DNA from 2 places in the Agrobacterium tumefaciens genome. Region 1 is predicted to be linked to the other one. Evidence: riboswitches for the same ligand, from Rfam matches in the RefSeq annotation. Region 1 holds a riboswitch; the other holds the start of a gene.
The links. Region 1 has a riboswitch for S-adenosylmethionine ahead of metA (homoserine O-acetyltransferase MetA). Riboswitches for the same ligand answer to the same signal wherever they lie in the genome.

Region 1 (6,999 bases):
CGAGCTTGTGCTGCTCCAGCTCTTCCTCCTCCAGCACCTTGTCACGCCATTCCTCGAAATGGGCAAAGCCGCGATTGAGACGGCGGGACTGGCCGCGATCGAGCCACACGGTCGAGGTCGAGACTTTTTCGAGAAAACGCCGGTCGTGCGAAATCAGCACCAGCGCGCTGCGCGTCTGCTGCAACTCGCTTTCAAGCCATTCAATGGTGGGCAGGTCCAGATGGTTGGTTGGCTCGTCCAGCATCAGAATATCAGGCTCCGGCGCCATGACGCGGGCAAGGGCCACACGCCGCGCTTCACCGCCGGAAAGGCTTGCCGGATTTTCCTGTCCCGTCAGGCCGAGATGTTCGAGCAGGTACGTCACCCGATAAGGGTCGTCACCCGGCCCAAGCCCCGCTTCGGCATAGGCCTGAACGGTATCGTAACCGGCAAAATCCGGTGCCTGCTCCAGATAACGGATGGTAGCGGAAGGGTGGCGGAAAACCTCGCCCGACTGTGCCTCGACCAGCCCGGCCGCAATCTTCATCAGGGTCGATTTGCCGGAACCATTGCGCCCGACAAGGCAGATGCGGTCGCCCGGCTCCACCTGAAAATTGGCGCCGTCGAGCAGCGGGGTCACGCCGAAAGTCAGCTTGATATCGTCGAGTTTCAAAATTGGGGGTGCCAAGGCGTCAGGCTCCGGTCAGATCATAAGGGCGGGCGAGGACGATGGCTTTGCCGCTTTTCAGCGAGAAATGCACAGGGCCGCCATTCGCGACATTGGAAATAGTGCGGGAAGAACCGAAAGCAAGCGCGAAATCGTCAAGCGGATAACGCACATTGCCGATATCAAGGCCCGCAAGGGCGGTAAATCCGGCCACCGAAAACAGCGAACCGGCCGGCAGATCGACATCAAGCGAACCGGGAAGCAGTGGCTGCGCCTCCTCGTCTCCTGACGTCAGTGTCACGTCGAGACCCCGTTCGGCAAGCGCCACCGCATAAAGAAGATGTTGCAGCGCATGGTCGCTTCTCTCGCCTCCAAGCGCACCCACCAGCAGCAGCGAAGACGCGCCACGGGAGAGTGCTTCCGAGACCGCAATCTCGCCATCCGTCACGGCCTTTGCGGCCGGGTAAGGCTGCCGCTCCACATCTGGCCAGGCGCCCAGCAGCTCTTCGCTGGCGGAATCGAAATCCCCCACCCAAAGCTCCGGCGCAAGACCGAGTGGTCCGGCATGGCGCATGCCGCCATCGGCCGCGATCACGCGGCTATCGGCAACCGCCAGCTTCAGGCGGTCGGTCACCGTGACATCGCCGCCAAGCAGAATGGTGAAACGCTCTTTATCCATGCCTTGCCTTATCTCACCTCAGCCAAAAAGGGAAAGCCGAAACCCGATGAAATCAGCCTATATTGATTTTCGCCGGCTTCGGGATTATGAAACGCTTCAGTGGTGATTTGCCGACCGGCTTGCAGCCACTTTAAAGAAGTCGCTAAAGGGTCGAGGAAAAAGGCAATTTCCTGGGACCGGCTGCGATTTCGCTGCCGGTTTTTTTGTTTTCGCAACGTTCTTTACGTCATCCGAAAAGAGAGTTCGACATGCCGATCAAGATTCCCGATACGCTTCCCGCCTTTGAGACCCTCGTTCATGAGGGCGTGCGGGTCATGACCGAAACGGCGGCCATCCGGCAGGATATCCGCCCGCTCCAGATCGGGCTTCTCAACCTCATGCCGAACAAGATCAAGACGGAAGTGCAGATGGCCCGCCTCGTCGGCGCCTCGCCGTTGCAGGTGGAGTTTTCGCTGATCCGTATCGGCGGCCACCGCGCCAAGAACACGCCTGAAGAACATCTTCTGTCCTTCTATGAGACGTGGGAAGAAGTGCGCCACCGCAAGTTCGACGGTTTCATCATCACCGGCGCGCCCATCGAGATGCTGGACTATGAAGATGTGACCTACTGGAACGAGATGCAGAAAATTTTTGAATGGACGCAAACCAACGTCCATTCGACGCTGAATGTCTGCTGGGGCGCGATGGCGGCCATCTACCATTTCCACGGGGTGCCGAAATACGAGCTGAAGGAAAAGGCGTTCGGTGTTTATCGTCACCGCAATCTCTGCCCGTCATCGATCTATCTGAGCGGCTTTTCGGACGATTTCCAGGTTCCAGTATCACGCTGGACGGAAGTGCGCCGCGCCGACATCGAAAAACACCCCGAACTTGAAATCCTGATGGAGTCAGAGGAAATGGGCGTGTGTCTGGTGCATGAGAAGGCCGGCAACCGGCTCTACATGTTCAACCATGTCGAATATGATTCAACCTCGCTTTCGGATGAATATTTCCGCGACGCGAATGCCGGTGTGCCCATCAAGCTGCCACATGATTATTTTCCGCATAACGACCCGGAACTAGCTCCGCTGAACCGCTGGCGCAGCCATGCCCATCTGTTTTTCGGCAACTGGATCAACGAGATATACCAGACGACGCCTTACGATCTCGAATCCATCGGCAAACTCGCCGCGTAAATTGCCGATTGCGAATTGCCGGGAAATGACGCAACGTCCGCCCGGCAATTCATGGCAATCGGGAGAATGATGCAATGAGCGACGGGGCAGCACGGGAGAATTTCGGTTTCACGGCAACCGGCGAAAAGGTCGAACGCGTCACCATCTCGAAGGGCGGATTGACGGCCAAGGTCATTACCTGGGGCGCAGTCATTCAGGATCTGCGCCTCGATGGTCACCAGCCGCCGCTCGTTCTGGGCTTCGATAAATTCGAGGACTACAAATATTCCTCCTATTTCGGCGCCACCCCTGGCCGCAATGCCAACCGCATCGGTGACGGCAAATTCTCCATCGACGGGCATGAATACCAGCTGGAGCTGAACGAAAAGGGCGTAACCCATCTGCATGGCGGCAGCGACGGCATGGGCAAACGCAACTGGATGCTGATGGAGCATGGCGAAAGCCATGCCGTTCTGCAGATCATCGATCCCGACGGCCGCGCCGGTTATCCCGGCAACTGCACGGTCACCGCCACCTATACGATCCTCGACGGCGGCGTGCTTTCGGTGGTCTATGAAACGGTGACCGACAAGCCGACCATCGCCAATGTCTGCCAGCACTCCTATTTCAACCTCGACGGTGCGGATACCGCTCTTGGGCATGAGATCAGCATCGCCGCTGATTTTTACCTGCCGACCAATGACAAACAGATACCAACAGGCGAAATCCGCTCCGTTGAAGGCACCATCTTTGACCTGCGCCAGCCGACGCCGATGCGGCGCAAGGAGGATGGCGAGCAGGTTCTCTACGATCACAATTTCTGCCTCTCGCCCGAGCGCCGCGCAAAACGCAAGGTTGCCCGCGCCTATTCCCCGGCCTCGGATATCGCCCTTGAGGTTCACACCACCGAACCCGGTGTGCAGTTCTATTCGGCCTTCAAGCTGAACGTTGCGGTCCCCGGCCTCGATGGCCGCCACTATGGTCCCTTTGCCGGTTTCTGCCTGGAAACGCAGATTTGGCCTGATGCCGTCAATCACCCTGATTTTCCGCACGCGATCCTGCGGCCGGGCGAAACCCTGCGTCAGGAAACAGATTATATTTTCAAGAAAGGCTGAGCGGATGGGCTGGATCAGTCCAGCACGCAGCCGACATAAGCACCCGAGGCCCGGGCGCGCCGCTCGATAAGGCCAGCCAGCCTTTGCAGACCACGACCCGGTTTGCTGGCGACCCGGTCAATGGGGTTGGGCAGGGAAACGGCAAGCAGTGCTGCCTGACGGGAACTGAGCTTTGCCGCCGGTACCTTGAAATGATGCTGCGCAGCGGCCTCGATGCCGTAAATGCCCGGCCCCCATTCGGCAACGTTGAGATAAATTTCCATCATCCGTTTTTTGGACCAGACGAAATCCGCCGCAATCGCCAGCGGCAGTTCCAGTCCTTTACGCAGGAAAGAACGGCCGTTCCATAAAAACAAGTTCTTGGCCGTCTGCATCGGAATGGTGCTTGCGCCGCGGGTGGAGGCCCCATCGAGCGCATTGCTGACCACGGATTGCATCTGATTCCAGTCCACGCCGCCGTGGAAACAGAATTGCCCGTCTTCCGACATCATCACGGATTGCACAAGGCGCGGAGAAATATCCTCAAGCGGCACCCAGCGCCGGTCATAGCCCTGCAGGGTAACCAGATCGGCAAGCATCAGCGTCGAGACCGGCCGGAAGAACGGCAGTGCATAGACCGGGATCAGCAGATAGGGCAGGATCAGCAAAGCCAGCAAGGTCATGATAATGCGCTTTGCCAACGTGCGAAAATCCACCTTCGGACTGCTCCGGTCTTCCGCCAGCACGGCGTAATCTGCGTCGCTTTCAGGCGTACTGCTCAATATCCGTCTCAGCCCCGCGCCAATCGAAGCCTTTCATAGTCCATTGCCGCCTTCAAGGCGAGTCTGGTCAAACAGTTACGCCCGGGAATCACGAAAAGGTTGCCTGGCCCCGCGCGGCATGTCAAAGAGCGCGGCATGGACGCTCAGATAACGAATTTCGAAACGAGGCTGCGCGAAAACGCGGCAAAAACCGAAGCCTTGCTTGGCCGCCTGCTTTCCGGTGAAGCACGCGCAGACGAGATCACGCGTCCGCAAAACCTGCTCGACGCCATGCGCCATGGCGTGCTGAACGGCGGCAAACGCCTGCGGCCCTTCCTCGTCATCGAAAGCGCAGCCCTTCTGGGCGGAGACGCCGAAGCTGCCCATTATGTCGGCGCGGCGCTGGAATGCCTGCATTGTTATTCGCTTGTGCATGACGACCTGCCGGCCATGGATGATGATGACCTGCGTCGCGGCCAGCCGACGGTGCACCGCAAATTCGACGAGGCGACCGCCATTCTCGCCGGCGACAGCCTGTTGACGCTCGCCTTCGATATTATCGCCGCGGACGAAAACCCGCTTGCGGCCGAGCGCAAGGCCGCGCTCGTGCTTTCGCTTGCCCGCGCAGCCGGCATCGGCGGCATGGCCGGCGGACAGGCGTTTGATCTTGCTGCGGAAAAAAAGGCGCCGGATGAAGCCGGCATCATTACATTGCAGGCTATGAAAACCGGCGCTTTGCTGCGTTTCGCCTGTGAGGCTGGCGCGATCATTTCCGGAAGCGACGTCTCCGAACGGCAAAGGCTACGCCTCTTCGGCGAAAAAATCGGCCTCGCCTTCCAGCTCGCCGATGATCTTCTCGATCTCACTGCCGATGCCGCCACCATGGGCAAGGCAACCGGCAAGGATGCCGCACGCGGCAAGGGAACATTGGTCGCCTTGCGCGGCGAAGACTGGGCGCGCGCCAAGCTGCAGGAACAGGTAACGGAAGCCAGTGACCTCCTGGCCCCCTATGGCGAAAAGGCCGCAATTCTCATCGCGGCCGCAAGGTTCATTGCCGAACGGAAAAGCTGAGCCGGTTTCCCCGCTCAGCTCCCTATGCCCAATCAGCCCTTGAGAGGCGAAATCAGCACTTCAACGCGACGGTTCTGAGCGCGACCGTCAGGTGTTGCATTCGATGCGATCGGCTGCGAAGCACCGAAACCAAGCGTCGAAATACGGCGCTGATCGACGCCGCGCGCACCGAGATAATTGGCAACCGAAGCGGCACGACGCTCCGAGAGGCCCTGATTGTAATCGGCGCGGCCGGTAGAATCGGTGTGACCGTTGATGTCGATCAGCGTGCGGTTGAACTTGTTCAGCACGATTCCAACGGAATCAAGCGTTTGATAGAAGGGCGGGATGACTTGGTCCTGATCCGTCGCAAAGGTGATGTTCGACGGCATGTTGAGGACGATGCTGTCGCCGCGGCGGGAAACCGAAACGCCCGTACCCTGAAGCTGGGCGCGAAGCTCAGCTTCCTGACCATCCATATAATTGCCGATGGCGCCGCCGGCGAGTGCACCGATGCCCGCACCGATGAGCGCGGCATTACGGCGACCGGTCGGCGAACCGCCGACAGCCAGACCACCGAGCGCGCCAACCACGGCGCCGATGCCGGCACCACCAGCGGTGTTCGACATCTTCTGCTCGCCCGTATAGGGATCGGTGGTGGTGCAGGCGGAAAGATAGGTCCCGCAAAGGGCGACGATCGCGATTTTTTTGATCATGTGTTTTGATGCTCCGAGAGGTTCAGGAGGTATGACAGTGGAATTTCGAGCCTTTGAGGATACTCATTACTCCGCCGCGTCTTTCCGGCCGAAACGCTTTTCGATGTAATCGGCCACAAGCGCTTCGAAATCACCGGCAATGTTGGGACCACGCAGGGTGAGCGCCTTTTCCCCGTCGATGAAGACCGGCGCTGCCGGGCTTTCGCCGGTTCCGGGCAGGGAAATGCCGATATCGGCATGTTTGCTTTCACCGGGACCATTGACGATGCAGCCCATGACGGCGACGTTCAATGCCTCGACGCCGGGATATTTTTCACGCCAGACCGGCATGTTCTTGCGAATATCGTTCTGGATATTCTGAGCAAGTTCCTGAAAGACGGTGGACGTGGTGCGCCCGCAGCCGGGACATGCCGCAACGACCGGAATGAATTGCCGGAAGCCCATGACCTGCAGCAATTCCTGCGCCACCTGCACCTCGCGGGTGCGGTCGCCATTCGGCTCCGGCGTCAGCGACACGCGGATCGTATCGCCGATGCCGTGCTGCAAGACGTAACCCATGGCGGCAGACGAGGCGACGATGCCCTTGGAACCCATGCCGGCTTCGGTCAAGCCCAGATGCAGGGCGTGGTTGGAGCGCTCCGACAACATGGAATAAACGGCGATCAGGTCCTGCACCTGGCTGACCTTGGCCGACAGGATGATGCGGTTGCGCGGCAGGCCGATCTCTTCGGCAAGCTCGGCGGAAATCAGCGCCGACTGGACGATGGCCTCACGCGTGACCTGACGGGCGGAGAGCGGAAAACCCTCTTCCTTGTTACGGTCCATCAGCGTGGTCAGCAATTCCTGATCGAGCGACCCCCAGTTGACGCCGATGCGGACGGGCTTGTCATAACGGATCG
Region 2 (6,999 bases), 570 kb from region 1:
TCCCGCCTAGGCGACAGCTGCGCGCATGGTGGTAGGCTCGTTCAAGGTGTTCCGTGGCTAACTTTTGAATAGAGCTGATATGCTCGCAGCGCCCAGTAAAAGTTCGGGTCGCCGAATTGCCGAACATTAGGGTATACCCCAATCGTCAGTGTTTTTCGCTTACCGAAAAAATCATAGTCGAACCGCCAGGACTTGCCACCGGCAACCGAAATGTAGAGGTAAAGCCCCTTCTTATCAGACAGCTTGCGCGGCTTGCTATCGGCTTTGGCGTTCTACCTGAATGTCTGTCAGGGCCATTTTACGGTATCGGCTTCCCGCCACGTTGATGAATACCGTAATTTTTACCGACAAAATTGCTGGATGTCACTGCATACCGTTGCACGACCTTACGCACGCGTGAGGCAAAAACGCTGAAAATTCAGCGTTTCGTGGACGTCATCGGTCTTGTTGGAAAGGTCGCTGGAGCGGGTGAAGGGAATCGAACCCTCGTATTCAGCTTGGGAAGCTGCTGCTCTACCATTGAGCTACACCCGCACCGTGAAAAAAGACATCGGACAGTTCGCAGCGGGTGTCAAGCGCCCGGCGGGTTCATTATTCCACGCGGAAATGCTTGGAGAGTTTCAGGCCCTGAGCCTGATAATTGGATCCAAGACCCGTGCCGTAGAGGCCTTCCGGTTTCTGCAGCATGTGTTCATATACCAAGCGGCCAACGATCTGGCCGTGTTCGAGGATGAAGGGCACCTCATGGCTGCGCACTTCCAGCACCGCGCGGCTGCCGGTTCCGCCGGCCTGCGCATGGCCGAAGCCTGGGTCGAAGAAGCCGGCGTAGTGGACCCGGAATTCGCCCACCAGCGGGTCGAAAGGCGTCATTTCGGCGGCGTAAAGCGGCGGTACGTGCACGGCTTCGCGTGAGACGAGAATATAGAACTCATCGGGATCAAGGATCAGCTCGGCGCGGCCGCGCGCATGAAGCGGCTCCCAGAAATCGAGAACGTCGTGCTGGGCCTTCTTGTCGACATCCACCACAGCCGTGTGGTGTTTGCCGCGATAACCGATCAGGCCATTATCGCCGAAACCTTTGAGGTCGATCGAAAGCGCGATGCCGCCGCCCGTCACGTTGGGGGTTTCGCTGGCAACCAGCGTTTCCGTTTCGTGCAGCTTCAAAAGCTCGCTTTCGTTGAGCAGCGAATGGCCGATGCGGAAGCGGATCTGCGACAGGCGCGAGCCGCGGCGAACCACCACCGGGAAGGTGCGCGGGCTGATTTCCAGATAAAGCGGGCCGGTATATCCCGCCGGGATCTTGTCGAATTCCTGCGCGTTGTCGGTCATCACGCGGGTGAAAATATCAAGGCGACCGGTCGAGCTTTTGGGATTGGCCGAAGCCGACATCTCCGCCGGCAGTTCCAGGCTTTCCATCAGCGGAACGATATAAACGCAACCGGTTTCCAGCACGGCGCCCTCAGAGAGGTCAACCTCGTGCAGGCTGAAGCGATTGAGCTTGTCGATGACGCGGGTTCCGGGGCCGGGCATGAAGCTGGCACGAACGCGATAGGCTTTTGAGCCCAGCCGCAAATCGAGGCTGGCGGGCTGCACCTGGTCAACATCGAGCTCGGCCTCGCTCTTCAGCTTGCCGCCTGCAAACAGCGCCCGGATAGCGCCATCCGCCAAAATGCCCGTGGTTCTCGTCATGATCATCATTCCTTTTTACGGCGACAAAACCAAAAGGAAAGCATTGACGCAAGCCGATAACGGCAGTATGGCAAGCTTATCCCGTGGTGATTTGGCCGGTCGGCTTGCAGCCACGTTAAACAAGTGGCTAAAAAGACCGGGTGCTTGGAACCGGTCTGCTTTTGCGACCGGTTTTTTTGTTTTGAAGGTGATCACATGAGCAATAAATGGCGCCCGGCAACCCAGCTCGTTCACGGCGGCACGCTACGCTCCCCCTATGGTGAGACGTCTGAAGCGATCTATCTGACCCAGGGTTTCGTCTACGAAAACTCCGAAGCCGCCGAAGCGCGCTTCAAGGGCGAAACGGACGGGTTCATCTATGCCCGTTATGCAAGCCCGACCAATGACATGTTCGAAAAGCGCATGTGCCTGCTGGAAGGTGCCGAAGACGCCCGGGCGCTTGCCTCCGGCATGGCGGCCGTCACCGCCGCCATCATGTGCCAGCTGCGTGCAGGCGACCATATCGTTGCTGCCCGCGCCCTTTTCGGCTCCTGCCGCTGGGTGGTTGAGACGCTTGCTCCGAAATACGGCATCGAATGCACGCTGATCGACGGACGCGATCTCGGCAACTGGGAAAAGGCGATCCAGCCGAATACCAAGCTGTTCTTCCTTGAAAGCCCGACCAATCCGACACTCGAAGTGGTGGATATTGCCGGCGTGGCAAAGCTTGCCAACCAGATCGGCGCGAAGGTCGTGGTCGACAATGTATTTGCGACGCCACTCTTCCAGAAGCCGCTCGAACTCGGCGCCCATATCGTAGTTTATTCGGCGACCAAACATATTGATGGCCAGGGCCGTTGCCTCGGCGGCGTGATCCTTTCCGACAAGAAATGGATCGAGGAAGAGCTGCAGGACTATTTCCGCCACACCGGTCCGGCCATGTCGCCGTTCAACGCGTGGACGCTGCTGAAGGGCATCGAGACCCTGCCGCTGCGCGTCAAGCAGCAGACGGAAAATGCCGGCAAGATCGCCGATTTCCTCGCCGGTAGCGGCAAGGTCGCCAAGGTCATCTATCCCGGTCGCGCCGATCACCCGCAGGCCGATATTATCGCGCGGCAGATGTCAGGCGGTTCGACGCTGGTGGCTTTCGAACTGAAGGGCGGCAAGGACGCGGCTTTCGCGTTGCAGAACGCGCTGGAGATCGTGAAGATTTCCAACAATCTGGGCGATGCCAAGAGCCTTATCACCCACCCCGGAACCACGACGCATAAGAACCTTTCCGATGAGGCGCGCGCCGAACTCGGCATTTCCGGCGGAACTCTGCGTCTTTCCTGCGGTATCGAGGATACGGACGACCTGCTGGAAGATCTGGCGAAGGGGCTGGCAGCCGTTTCCGCCTGAGAATTCAATCCATAAGCGCCATGGCCCTACCCTGCGTTGGGCCGTGGCGCCGCAGCCGGCTCCGCAAGGGGCAAAATCCTGTGGCGGGCAACTAATATTTACCTTTATCGTTATCCCTAACGGTGGAAAACGGCGCGACAACAGGTGGCTCCCGCCCGTCAAGCCGTTCATTTTCTTGACGATAGCCAGAGCCTATAGTGTAGGATGATGGCAACAGGCATAATATCGAGGTGTGGCGCGTATGTATCGTGCTCTGACAAGGGATATCGAGGTAACGGTCGATCCGTATTATCTCGAAGAACAATCCGACCCGGATGACGACCGTTACGTCTGGGGTTATAAAGTCGTGATCTCGAACAACTCTGATATGACGGTGACACTCGTCAACCGGTATTGGCATATCACCGATCAGAACGGCCAGGTGGATGAGGTTTACGGGCCAGGCGTCGTTGGTGAGCAACCACACCTGAACCCCGGAGACAGCTATGAGTACTCTTCCGGCTGCCCGCTGGACACACCTTCAGGCCTGATGTTCGGCCATTATGAAATGGAAACCGAAAAGGGCGAGGTGTTCAACGTCACCATACCCGCCTTCTCGCTGGATTCACCCGGGCTTTTGCGGGTGTTGAACTGAGGTTCACAAGGCGGTTGAGAAGCCGCGCCTTTTAAAAGCGCGGCTTTCTACTCAGACGTTTTCAAACTCGCTGATGTCGTAGCGATAGGTGGTAGAGCAGAATTCGCACGTCACCGCAATTGCGCCGTCTTCCTCACTCGCCTTGATCTCTTCAGCGGTGAAACCGGACAGAACGCCCTTGATCTTGTCACGCGAACAGCTGCAACGATCGAAAATGGCCTGCGGATCATAAATGCGCACACCACTCTCGTGGAAAAGCCGATACAGAAGACGTTCGACCGGCACCTGCGGGTCGGTCAATTCATCGGTATCGACCGTATTCAGCAGCGTTACAGCCTCGGTCCAGGCATCGTCTTCCACCGTTTCGTAACCGCCTTCATCGCCATCACCACCGTGGAGATCGCGCATGCGCAGACGCTCCGGCGCCTGCGGCAGGAACTGGGCGATCACGCCGCCGGCACGCCAGCCATGGCGTGGCTTGCCTTCGCCGTCACGGTCGAAGAACTCGGCAACGCCGAGGCGCACGCGGGTGGGAAGCTGTTCAGACTGGCGGAAATAAACCCCGGCGATTTCTTCCAGCGACGAGCCATCCAGCGGAACGATGCCCTGATAGGGCTGCATGCCCATACCCTGATCGATCGTAAAAGCGAGAATACCGGTGCCCAGCAACTGTTCGGGCGAGGTGGCGCCGGCTGCGATTGCCTCGGCCAGTCGTTCTTCGTCAAAACGGGCATAGGCGCGCATGCTCTCGGGTGCGGTGAAATCCGCGACCAGAAGGTCCACCGGGCCGTCACCCTTGGTCTGCACCGTAAGCTTGCCGGAGAACTTCAGGGATGTGCCGATCAGCGCCGTCAGAACGGTCGCTTCCGCCAGCAGGCGGGCAACAACCGTGGGATAGTCGTGCCGTTCGAGGATGGCGTTCAGCAGCGGCCCAACCTGTACGGCGCGACCGCGCACATCCAGACCTTCGACCTGAAAGGGCACGACCTTGTCGTCGCCAGCAAGAACGAGATCGTCCAGTTCAACCGTTACATCTGCCATATCATAACTCCCTGGCGCAGCCGTTGCGCCGCTACCGTCCAAAAGTCCGGCTTTTTGAATGTGCTTTTTCCGCTTGTCGCACAGAGATCCGGGAAGCGAAACCGCCTCCGGGGAAAATCGTGCAAATCTTGATGATGGCCCGCCAGCAAAAAACCGACGAGCCTCTTCGAAGTCCCACAGATGGTAATGTATGCGGCCAAGTTCAAGCACCTGGCAGGCATCAGTCGGAACCGACGATGTTCGTCAGATGACGCCCATGCACCAGGCAATGACGGACTTCTGTGCGTGGAGCCGGTTTTCCGCCTCATCGAAGACCACCGATTGCGGCCCGTCGATAACGCCGTCCGTTACTTCCTCGCCGCGATGCGCCGGCAGGCAGTGCATGAACAGTGCGTCCTTATCGGCCTTGGCCATCAGTGCTTCATTCACCTGATAGGGCTGGAAGATGTTGTGGCCGCGCGCCTTGTGTTCCTGGTTCATCGATACCCAGGTGTCGGTAACGATACAATCTGCCCCGGCAACCGCCTTGTCGGCATCATGATATAGCGCGATCTCGCCGCCATTATTGCGCGCCCAGTTCAGGAACTTATCATGCGGTTCAGAGCCCATGGGCACCGCCATATTCATGCGATAACCAAAGCGGGCCGAGCCCTCAACGAAAGAGTGCAACACGTTATTGCCGTCACCCGTCCAGGCAATGGTCTTGCCTTTCACCGGACCGCGGTGTTCCTCGAACGTCAATATATCCGCCATGATCTGGCAGGGATGGGTGTCGTCCGTCAGGCCGTTGATAACAGGCACGGTTGCATGTTCGGCAAGCTCAAGCAGGCGCGAATGATCCGTGGTGCGGATCATGATGGCGTCGACATAACGCGACAGAACCTTGGCCGTATCACCGATCGTTTCCGCACGACCGAGCTGCATTTCCGTACCCGACAGGAACAGGGTCTCACCGCCGAGTTGACGCATGCCGACATCGAAGGAAACGCGGGTTCGGGTGGACGGCTTTTCAAAGATCATCGCCAGCATCTTGCCGGCTAACGGCTTTTCCGCAGTGCCGGCCTTGGTGGCAATCTTGCGCGCCCGCGCATCATCAAGAATCGTCCGCAAATCCTCCGACCCAACGGCCGAAAGGTCTAGAAAATGTTTTGGTGAAGCCATTTCAAACTGTCCCATGCTCGCGAGCCTCCAGGAAGAGGCCCGCCCTTGATTGGTTTCAGGCGATTTTCGCCTGTTTCGCTGTCAGGGAGGCGGCAGCCGCTTCCACTCGCGCCAGCCCTTCGCGGGCCTCTTCCGCCGTGGTGACGAGCGGCGGCAGGAGACGGATGACGTTGTCACCTGCCGGAACGCCGAGCAGGTGCTCCGCGCGCATGGCCTGCAGCAGATCGCCCGAAGGAACCTTCGCCTTGATGCCCATCAACAGGCCTTCGCCACGAATTTCCTCGATTACATCAGGATAGCGGTCCTTGAGCGATGCCAGTCCCTGGCGGAAGACCAGCGCGACATCACGAACCTTTTCCAGAAAACCGTCGGCCAGAACGACATCCAGCACCGCATTGCCGACCGCCATTGCCAGGGGGTTGCCGCCATAGGTGGTGCCATGCACACCGGCCGTCATGCCGGAGGCGGCATCCGCTGTTGCAAGGCATGCGCCAAGCGGGAAACCGCCGCCGATACCCTTGGCAACCGCCATGATATCAGGCGCAACGCCGGTCTGCTCATAGGCAAACAGCTTACCCGTGCGGCCGACGCCCGTCTGCACTTCATCAAAAATCAGGAGAAGGCCGTGCTCGTCGCACAATCCACGCAGGATTTGCAGGAATTCCTTGCTCGGCGCACGAATACCGCCCTCGCCCTGGATAGGCTCGATCAAAAGCGCGGCCGTCTCAGACGTGATGGCAGCCTTCAAGGCATCGACATCAGCGAAAGGAACCTGATCGAAACCTTCGACCTTGGGACCGAAACCCTCGAGATATTTCTGCTGGCCGCCGGCAGCGATTGTTGCCAGCGTGCGGCCATGGAACGCGCCCTCGAAGGTGACGATGCGGAATTTTTCCGGGTGGCCCTTTGAATAGTGATAACGGCGCGTGGTCTTGATGGCGCATTCCAGCGCTTCAGCACCGGAATTGGTGAAGAACACCTTGTCCGCGAAAGTTGCTTCCGTCAGCCGCTTGGCGAGCTTTTCCTGTCCGGGCACTTCATAAAGGTTCGAGACGTGCCAGACCTTCTCGGCCTGCGCCTTGATTGCTTCCACG

Region 2: it holds a riboswitch for S-adenosylmethionine, as region 1 does, so the genes downstream of both, CFBP6623_RS00595 (O-succinylhomoserine sulfhydrylase) here and metA (homoserine O-acetyltransferase MetA) in region 1, are expected to answer to the same signal.

What each region holds. Positions count from the first base shown of each region.
Region 1 is NZ_CP039903.1:2,594,521-2,601,519, forward strand. It holds gene CFBP6623_RS13035 (ABC-F family ATP-binding cassette domain-containing protein) at 1-667, opposite strand, end outside; gene CFBP6623_RS13040 (thiamine diphosphokinase) at 672-1,325, opposite strand; SAM riboswitch at 1,415-1,491, shown strand; gene metA (homoserine O-acetyltransferase MetA) at 1,574-2,500, shown strand; gene CFBP6623_RS13050 (aldose epimerase family protein) at 2,575-3,594, shown strand; gene mtgA (monofunctional biosynthetic peptidoglycan transglycosylase) at 3,609-4,355, opposite strand; gene CFBP6623_RS13060 (polyprenyl synthetase family protein) at 4,491-5,405, shown strand; gene CFBP6623_RS13065 (OmpA family protein) at 5,438-6,100, opposite strand; gene ispG (flavodoxin-dependent (E)-4-hydroxy-3-methylbut-2-enyl-diphosphate synthase) at 6,167-6,999, opposite strand, start outside.
Region 2 is NZ_CP039903.1:113,616-120,614, reverse strand. It holds gene CFBP6623_RS00615 (PAAR domain-containing protein) at 1-72, shown strand, start outside; gene CFBP6623_RS27050 (Arm DNA-binding domain-containing protein) at 42-212, opposite strand; tRNA gene CFBP6623_RS00605 (tRNA-Gly) at 461-534, opposite strand; gene CFBP6623_RS00600 (2'-deoxycytidine 5'-triphosphate deaminase) at 592-1,689, opposite strand; SAM riboswitch at 1,763-1,841, shown strand; gene CFBP6623_RS00595 (O-succinylhomoserine sulfhydrylase) at 1,885-3,069, shown strand; gene apaG (Co2+/Mg2+ efflux protein ApaG) at 3,311-3,703, shown strand; gene CFBP6623_RS00585 (Hsp33 family molecular chaperone) at 3,755-4,744, opposite strand; gene argF (ornithine carbamoyltransferase) at 4,988-5,905, opposite strand; gene CFBP6623_RS00575 (aspartate aminotransferase family protein) at 5,961-6,999, opposite strand, start outside.